DNA from 2 places in the Macrococcus bovicus genome. Region 1 is predicted to be linked to the other one. Evidence: predicted binding sites of a transcription regulator. Region 1 holds the regulator's gene; the other holds the start of a gene.

Region 1 (4,900 bases):
GTGCGAGATACCTTCCATCAGGTCCCCGTCAGACACAAGGACATAAGTAAAGTGATCAATGATATCATGACCCTCTTTATTGAACTTAGCAGCTAGATGCTTTTCGGCCATGGCCATACCGACACTCATCGCAAACCCTTGTCCGAGCGGTCCGGTTGTAATGTCCACCCCGTCTGTATGATTAAATTCCGGATGGCCCGGTGTCTTAGATTCCCACTGACGGAAATTCTTCAGTTCCTCAAGTTCAAGCGCACCTGAAACATGCAGCAGTGAATAAAGAAGCGCTGAGCCATGGCCCGCTGACAGAACAAAGCGGTCGCGGTCAAAGAAATATTTTGAGCTCGGATTAAATCTCAGATGCTTGGTCCACAGCGTATAAGCCATCGGTGCTGCACCCATCGGCAAGCCGGGATGGCCTGAGTTCGCCTTTTCAATCTGGTCAATACTTAACGCGCGTAATGTATCAATTGCTAACTGATCGTTTGTCATCATCATTCCCCTATTCTTCTCTGATATTATTCTGACGCTGAATTTCTTTTACTTTGTCCGGTGTCACATCATTGCCTTCCGGATCGATGATTTTAGTGTTTTCAATGGTCTTTTTAAAGCTGTTCCGGAAGTTGGCCAGATATTCAGCCCGCAGGCCAGTCTGTTCCTTTCCTTCTTCGTCGGTTAAACCTGATTCCTTCTTTTTCTGTGAGAGTTCATTCAGTCTTTTAATTTTGTGTTCTTCTAACATAAACCTCATCCTTTCACTAATTAAGATATCAAAATTTATAGCCCAATGCTATCAGGAGTGCTTTTTCAGCACAAAAAAACGCCTGACTCCTGTCAGACGTTAAAATTACCGGACGATGCCCAGCACTTCGCCGTTCATGGTGGCGGAATGTGTGTTCGCAGTCGCTTGAACTTGAGGCTGGCCTCCTTCATGTGTCAGAGGTTTTTCGTAAAGGGCGTTAGATTGTGCCATATATATGATTCCGAACGTTGCCATCATTAAAAAGAAGAAGAAATACGCTAAAAATTCCTTAGAAATTCTAATAATCATGTGATTTTCCTCCAGAACATTTGTTTGTATTCCTACAATAACAGAACACGTGTTCGTTGTCAACAGAAATACGAACAAACGTTTGTGACACCCGAACAAGTATGCTATAATACACATAGAAAGTACACTAAGGAGTGTTCTCATGAAAGAATTAACTAAACGACAACAAGAAATTTATGAATATTTACAACATATTGTTTCAACTAAAGGTTATCCACCAAGTGTCAGAGAGATCGGGGAAGCAGTGGGTCTCGCCTCCAGTTCTACCGTTCACGGCCATCTCTCACGGCTAGAGGAAAAAGGGTATATCAAGCGTGACCCGACTAAACCGCGTGCCATTGAAATCGTCAATTCCACGCCAGCATCTGCATTTTTAGATGAGACGATCATGGTGCCGGTCGTCGGTAAAGTCACGGCTGGTTTGCCGATTACGGCTGTTGAGAATGTTGAGCAGTACTTCCCGCTGCCTTCCCACTTTACATCGAGTCATAATAGTGACGTCTTCATTCTGGAGGTCATCGGAGAAAGTATGATTGAAGCGGGTATTCTGGACGGGGATAAAGTCATCGTGCGCCGTCAGTCGATTGCAGAGAACGGGGATATCATTGTGGCGATGACTGAAGAGGATGAAGCCACCGTCAAACGCTTCTACAAGGAAAGTAACCGTTACCGCTTGCAGCCGGAAAATGCGACGATGGAACCGATCTACTTGAATAAAGTGACAGTACTCGGTAAAGTAGTCGGTCTTTTCCGTGAATTTTAAAATAGGTCACGCTGTTCAGCGTGACCTATTTACGTCCAAGTATTTCTTTGACTTGCTCTAAGATGTCTTTAGTTTCAGTTTTGTCTTGATTCATTGCCATTCCTCTTTTCTAGATTCTGGTTACCCGCTAATGAATATGGATAAACAAACATATTTCATAAAATTACGGGTATGAACAATGTAAATACATCTAAAGGAGAATGATTATGGCTATTGACTATAACTGGGTAAAATCTGAACGTCAGCAAGTACTGGATAAAGTAAAAAACTTAAGTGAATCAGAATTCGCCTTCAACTTCGGTTTCGGGGAAGGCAGTATCAAGAAATCTCTTCTGGCTATCGCCAATCTTTATCAGCCCTCACTCAGCAATAAAGACGGCTTTACCTCATCGCTCGAAAACTATCGGGACAACGAACAGACGCTTAACTTTGCGGATGTGCAGCATTATTTCAATGCGATAGATGCGCATGTGGATGCAGATCATCCTTCAACGGCACAATCAATCGGTGAGGAGTTCCGTCGTCTGGGGCATATCGATACGATGCTGCATATCATCGATCAGGAAGATCACCGGATTGCAGAGCGTACAAGCAGCCGTCAGAAAGTGACAGAACGACTCAATATGACGATTACCCGTCTCTAACAATAAAACCGATGGAAATGTCCATCGGTTTTTTAATGCAGATTGACAAGTGGCACACTTGACTTGATCACTTGGTTCGAAATAATGATCTGTTTGAGTTCATCTGCGATATCCAGTTGGTCAAGATGATCGAATGACAGCCAGACATAAGGTTTCTTTACCTTGAATTCGTCATGGTTCCGCACATTAAAGACGAACGAGGTGGCATTGACGGTTGAAGCTGAGAAAAAGGTCTTCAGCAGCTTCTTGTCTTCCACTACAAACAGAATGCCTCCTACTTTCAGCTGTTTATGCAGACTTGCAGCAAAATTATTGGCACTCTGCTGAATCGATTGATTGCTTCTCTTCACTACAGATGGCAGTTTCATCTGTTTATTGCCAATGTCCTCTACTAAAATACTCTCTTCTGTCGTGATAAGTAATGATGAAAAAATTCTCTCTTTAGCCATATATTCTCCTAATTCTCAGTGATAAAATTTTCTGTATAATACGGAGCATTCTTCTCGTTAAAGGCAACCCCCGTCCCTACTTCACGGAAACGTCGGTTCAGTATATTCTGTCTATGCCCCTTTGAATTCATCAGCCCGTGATGCGCTTCTATGGACGAGACCTGTCCATAGGCGATATTCTCTCCTGCTGTCGTATATGGCAGGCCGTCCTGTGTCATCCGGTCAAAGGGTGACTGTCCCTGCAGATTCGTATGACTGAAGAAGTGATGGTCAGCCATATCTTCTGAATGCCGCCGTGCAGTTCCACTTATTTTATCATTAAATTTCAGCGCTGATAACCCTCGTTTCACACGCGAGGCATTGATCAGCTCAAAATCCAGCTGTTCATTGCTTCTTGCGAGCTGTGCAGATGGCGTCCCGTAAAACTGATGCTTCTGATTGAAATAGGCTGCAGACATCAGCATAAGTGCATCCACACGTCGATTAAACTGGTCATAATAAAATGTTGACCTTATGTCGGCTGATTGATACCTGAAGACATGCTCATCGCTGAACCTGACGCGGTAACTTGAACCCGCTTCTACCGCTAACGGTGTCCCTTTCAGTTTTATGAGCTCTGCGGGAGACATGGCAGTCAGCACACCCTGACTGTCCAGATAGCGCGGATCATTGGAGTAGAGTGCGGCTACACGGTTGTGCAGGTACCCAATCATGACAAAGTGCCGGTACTGCTGATGATAGAGGGTCCATTTTCCGTAAGGGTTGCTCAGTACGCGTTGTTCCTTCCCCAGCAGATGGTCCACCTGTTCTTTAGTCATATTCATCCTGATCTGTCCGACTGTTAATGCCTCTGTCCTGTCAGGTTGTTTCGGCTCTGTCATCTGTCTCAGGCTGTCTTTTACGGTTAAAGTCAGCCGGTCGGGCAATGTCGAAAAGTTGACCGGTACCAAGAAGAGCAACAGGGCCAGCAAGCAGAATATTAGAAGTTTTTTCATGACCTCACTCCAGAAATAAATAAGATTATATCATAGTCGGTCACAAAATAAAAAACATGACCGAAGTCATGTTCTTAGCGATCTGTATCACCATTGAATATTGAGTTCTTAACAATGACATAATTGACTTTACGGATGGATTCCAGATCTTTACCGCCCGCATAGGAAATAGATGACTGCAGGTCCTGCTGCATCTCGATCAGTGTGTCCTGTAATGAACCTTTATGCTCGACGAACATTTTTTTGCCTTCAACATTCTTTTTCTCACCCTTCTGGTATTCAGAAGCGCTGCCGAAGTATTCTTTGTATAATTTTCCGTCAAGTTCCACAGTCTCACCAGGTGACTCTTCATGAGCTGCAAAGAGTGAACCGACCATGATCATGGAAGCACCGAAGCGGATTGATTTTGCGATATCGCCATGTGTCCGGATGCCACCGTCAGCGATGATCGGTTTACGGGCTGCCTTCGCACATTGTTTGACCGCTGCTAACTGCCAGCCGCCTGTCCCGAATCCAGTCTTGATCTTGGTAATGCAGACACGCCCCGGTCCAATTCCGACCTTCGTCGCGTCAGCGCCAGCATTCTCCAGTTCACGTACAGCTTCTGGTGTACCGACGTTCCCTGCGATCAGGAAAGTGCCCGGCAGATGCTTTTTAATATGTCTGATCATATTGATGACTTGATCGGAATGACCGTGCGCGATATCAATCGTCGTATATTCAGGAACGAGTCCTTCTGCTGCCAGCTGTTCGACAAAACGGTATTCACCTTCTTTGACACCGACAGAAATAGAGGCGAAAAGCCCTTTTTCCTGCATGCGTCTGATAAATGGGATACGTGCCGCTTCATCAAAACGGTGCATGATATAGAAATAATCATGCTGTGCAAACCATTCTGCCAGCTCTTCATTCATCACAGTCTGCATATTGGCAGGTACAACAGGAATCTTAAAGGTTTTAGGTCCAAATTCTATGGAAGTATCACATTCACTTCTGCTAGT
Region 2 (4,900 bases), 750 kb from region 1:
GATATTTGTCGTTTATCGCTCATAACTCTAGAAGTGCCGCTCTTTTACTGACGTTATGAGCGATATTTGTCGTTTATCGCTCATAACTTTAGAAGTTCTGCTCTTTTACTGACGTTATGAGCGATATTTGCCGTTTATCGCTCATAACTCTAGAAATTCCGCTCTTTTACTGACGTTATGAGCGATATTTGCTGTTTATCGCTCATAACTCTAGAAGCTCTGCTCTTTTACTGGCATTATGAGCGATATTTGCCGTTTATCGCTCCTAACTCTAGAAGTTCCGCTCTTTTACTGGCATTATGAGCGATATTCATCGTTTATCGCTCATAACTCTAGAAATTCCGCTCTTTTACTGGCATTATGAGCGATATTTGCCGTTTATCGCTCATAACTCTTGCTATCACATCGCATTCTTCGAGTGAAAAATGTTAGAAAAATCCAACTATTTCATCTTCAATATAGGTATAATAGAGTTATTCTACAGAACTACGAGGATTCAGCTATGAAATTTTCACAATTCCCCTCCAATGTCAAACTCAGAATTATCTGTGGTTTCTTTGATCATGCAGCCAGTATGAGTGTCATGCCCTTTATGGTCCTCTATATTGCTGATGAACTGGGTAAAGTGACATCCGGTATCCTTTTGAGTGTCAACGTCATATTCAGTCTCATCTGCAATTTGTGCGGCGGTTATTTCGCTGATCGTTTCAGCCGTAAAGGACAGCTCGTTGCCGGTCAGCTCTTATTTGCCGTGATTATGATATTGATGACTCTCTTTATTCATCCCGCCATCAATATGCCCTGGATCGTGTCACTTCTCTTTATATTCACTGCCGTCAGCGGGGCTATGATATTTCCCGCCCTGGAGGCATTGATCATTGATTCTACAACCGAAGAGATGAGAAAGTCTGTCTATGTGATGTCTTACTGGACCAACAATCTTGCGACTGCTATCGGCACAGCTATCGGCGGTCTGTTCTACAAGGACCACCGGGTTCTGCTCTTTATGTTCATCGTGCTCATCATGCTGGTCAATACGGCTATCTTCCAGCGTTATCTTATCGATCCGACCGTCCATAAAGCACGTAAGGTCGTTGAAGCTCATTGGCTACGTGATTTACTGAGCAGTTATAAGGTCGCGCTGAAAGACACACGTTTTGTCGTCTTTACGTCAGCGATGATCTTTGTTTTTTCAGCTGAGTTCGCATTGACCAATTATATCGGGGTGCGACTCCATAATGTCTTTAAGCCCATTGACCTGTTCGGTGTCCATGTTGACGGGGTACGTATGATGAGTATCCTGCTGATTGAGAATACACTGCTTGTCGTCACCATCACTTTCCTGATTGCCAAGCTGACAGAACATCGCAATCAGGTCTATGTCCTCTTGATGGGCACTTTTCTTTACACTGCAGGTTATGGTCTTGCTCATCATCTGACGACCTGGTATTTACTGATGCTTGTCATCTTCCTCGCAACAGTCGGTGAGCTGATGCAGACACCGATTATTTCAGTCTTCCAGGCGAAGCTGATGCCAGAGGATAAACGGGCAAGCTATATCGCATTCAGTTCTCTCGGTTACAGTGGGGCCGGCCTTGTTGCGAGTTCCGGGCTGATCATCGGCGTCGTGTTAAACAGCATAATGATGTCACTCTATGTCATCATTATGGGTCTTATCGGTATGCTGCTCTTCTATCTCGCTGTTCATACTCGCATCTTCAAACAACCGATACCCGAATAAAATGGAGGTCTTGTCATGTTATCCGTTCAGTATCCTATTATTCAGGCACCTATGGCAGGTGGTATTATTCCGCCTGACTTTGTCGCTACCGTATCAAATGCCGGCTGTCTCGGCTCAATCGCAGCAGGAAATCTTCCACTTTCAAAACTGACAGAACAGATCAAGACAGTTCAGTCCATGACCCCTCACCCTTTTCAGGTCAATCTGTTTGCAAATGACCGTCCGCCTGTACCAGATGTGACAGCGGTCAACCAGACGCTCAATCACATCAGAGAAATCCTTCATATTCCACCTATTCATCGTTACGATTTTACACCTGAAGCATCTTTGAAAGATTATGTTGAGCTCTGCATCAATTTAAAGGTGCCTATCGTCAGTTTTACATTCGGCTGTCCAGATTCTGCTCTGGTAAATAAACTGCATCAAGCAGATATCACCGTTATCGGTACTATCTCTACAGTTGAAGAAGCGCTGATCATGGAGCAGGCGGGTGTCGATCTCATCGTGGCTCAAGGGTATGAGGCGGGAGGACATAAAGGCGGATTCACCGAAGCGCCATCTATCGGCCTCATGGCGCTTGTGCCGCAGGTTGTGGACGCTGTATCCCTACCCGTTATCGCAGCAGGTGGTATCAGCGATCGGCGCGGCATCCAAGCGGCTCTCGCACTCGGCGCCTCATATGTGCAGATCGGCACCCGATTCCTGAACACGGTTGAAAGCACAGCGCATCCCCTTCATAAAAAGGCGATTGCTGAAGCGACTGAAACTGACGCGCTTTACACTCAGTCATTTACCGGCAGAACGGCCCGGGGCATTCAGAATGAAATGATGACTCAGCTTGCACATAGAGACCTTCCACCCTATGCCTATATGAATATAATGACGCAGGATATCAGAGCAGCTGCCAAGAAGCAGCAAGAGGTTGGTTATATGAGCAACTGGGCCGGTCAAAATATCAGAGCATCGAAAACTCTGCCTTTAGACCTTGTGCTAACCGAACTAACCGCCGCTTTTCACTAAGAAAGCGGCGGTTTTTTTATGCGGTATCATGAAAAATCATAAATATGGTTGCAATATCGAACATATGTTCGTATAATGAAGCTACATCAGCGAAAGAAGTGATGTTATGGAGCATCCAGTCTATGGTGAGCTGGATTATCGTCAAGTTGAGCCGAGCCAGCTGAATCCGCACATCCCAAAAGGGCGAGGCATGATTAAATGGGCGCCATTTGCGACGATGCCTGAGCAGTTCCAAATTGTCAGACAGCATATAGAGAATCAGAACAAGATCGACCGGCCTGAACTATCAGAAGATCGTCTCGAGGAGCTGGACATTGCACTGCGAGAAGCGAAACGGCAGCAGTGCCCTGTTCTGATTCAGTTCTATCATGAGGGCTACATCAATGATCTCGTAATGACTATCGAGAGAATTGATAGGTGGGCTCTACATATCATCGGAATCAATCAAGCAGATCAGCAGATGTGCTTCATTTCATTCATGGATGTCATCAATATCACCCTTGAAACTATCTGAATTCTTCAGATAGTTTTTTTGTAAATTTAATTAAGCTTATTTTTTACATCAACCTATTAATCATGTCCTAAATGTAAATACATGGATTTCAACTTTTTAATAATGGCCCTATTTCCACTGATTTGTAACAGCTATGTAGAGATTCTATAGAAACAGTAATACGGTAGATTCGATGCCGGTGACCTGTCACAATAAAAAGAAAACGAAGGAGATGACTCATGATACACTTCGGTATGCTATTCATGACTGCTCTGGCCACCGCCCCTACCCCTGCCCCTCTTATTAACCCGGTCGACTCTGACTCTCATTACTCACTCACTGTAATTGTCGATGATCAGATAGAAACAGGGTCTGACGGACAGCTGCTGCAAGAAGAGGAGGACGATAAACACTTCACTTTGCCAGAAGAGGAGACAGTCGAGTCTGACATACCTGATGAGTCACTTGAGCAGCCAGCTGAAACACTCATTCAAGTCATCAATCAGTATAATGAACCCTTGTCTTCACAACCTCTGCTGTTAGACGGCGAAGAAGTGATGACAGATGAAGAAGGCTGCTTGCTTCTTCACCTGGCCCCTGGCGACCACAAACTCTCTCGTGTCAAAGCCCGGGCAACGTTTCAGCCTGATGAACAAAATGATGTCGTGATACAAGAAGGGTCAGAGGTTGACTCAGCAACAGGCAGTTCTGAGGAAGTGTCTGTACAGCAGCGGGCTCCGGAAAGAATATCAGCTGCTCTTGTCATCCAGAAACCTACCGAGAAACCGAAGATACCAGAAACACCGAAAATACCGAAAACACCGAAGAAACCTGCCATTCATCGTCATTCAGACCTGTCATCTCATGACCCTGTGACCCAGCAACAGACATTGAAGCAGCCCCCTAAGAAAACTATCAATCAGAAGACTAACCCCCCTCAACACATGCCGGTGCCACAAAAAGCAGTGAAAGTCCCCGCTAAAAAAGAAAAGACAGTCAAAGCAGCTCAGACACTCAAACCGTCACATCCGAAAACACCCTACGAAACAACACATCAAGCAATCAGAAAAACGTCTAGCAGGAAGGTAAACGGCGCACCACAACTAACTGTCTCAGCACCTCGAGTCGACCCTCGTCCGCAAGTAAGCACAGAGGAGATAATACCTCTAAAAGTCAGCCGGCCTCAGAAGAAAAAATCAGTACAACTGCCTCAGACAGGAGAACATGACTTTACAAAATGGCTCAGTTCTATTCTTGCTGTCAGTGGTATCAGTATGCTCCTGATCACGCGCCGCTCATCCAGACCATAAAAAAAACTTGCCCGCAGGCAAGTTTTTATGGGTTTTGCGCTTCAATTTGTGCAACGATATCCTTTGTACGACGCTCGATATCTTCAAAATCTGCTTTAAAACGAGTGAATAAGAAAGCAGCTCCACCTGTTACAACAATCGCTAGTAAAAATACGATAAAGAATAAAGCTTTAAAAAATCCCTTCATGTGTTTCACCTCTATCATCATAATGATTTTATTTTACCATATTAATTTCCCGTTATAAAATATTTAAAACAACCTATGGTATAATACTCTAAAGTCTTGATAGAGAAGGAATGACTCATTTGTCACATGTACAACTCCTCGCTGCCTGG

The links. The regulator LexA, encoded in region 1, represses DNA repair genes until DNA is damaged. The targets are predictions, from matches to a motif close to CGAACATATGTTCG.
Region 2: a site for LexA is predicted at 2,819-2,832, ahead of QSV55_RS09600 (YolD-like family protein). Genes of this name have one in related genera too.

What each region holds. Positions count from the first base shown of each region.
Region 1 is NZ_CP128470.1:1,005,196-1,010,095, reverse strand. Features, by position in the region: gene tkt (transketolase) at 1-495, opposite strand, end outside; gene QSV55_RS05500 (DUF896 domain-containing protein) at 500-739, opposite strand; gene QSV55_RS05495 (hypothetical protein) at 845-1,048, opposite strand; gene lexA (transcriptional repressor LexA) at 1,191-1,811, shown strand; gene QSV55_RS05485 (hypothetical protein) at 2,018-2,455, shown strand; gene QSV55_RS05480 (hypothetical protein) at 2,488-2,904, opposite strand; gene QSV55_RS05475 (CAP domain-containing protein) at 2,913-3,899, opposite strand; gene guaC (GMP reductase) at 3,974-4,900, opposite strand, start outside.
Region 2 is NZ_CP128470.1:1,752,644-1,757,543, forward strand. Features, by position in the region: gene QSV55_RS09590 (MDR family MFS transporter) at 503-1,741, shown strand; gene QSV55_RS09595 (NAD(P)H-dependent flavin oxidoreductase) at 1,757-2,761, shown strand; gene QSV55_RS09600 (YolD-like family protein) at 2,868-3,275, shown strand; gene QSV55_RS09605 (LPXTG cell wall anchor domain-containing protein) at 3,494-4,564, shown strand; gene QSV55_RS09610 (hypothetical protein) at 4,590-4,751, opposite strand; gene QSV55_RS09615 (hypothetical protein) at 4,871-4,900, shown strand, end outside.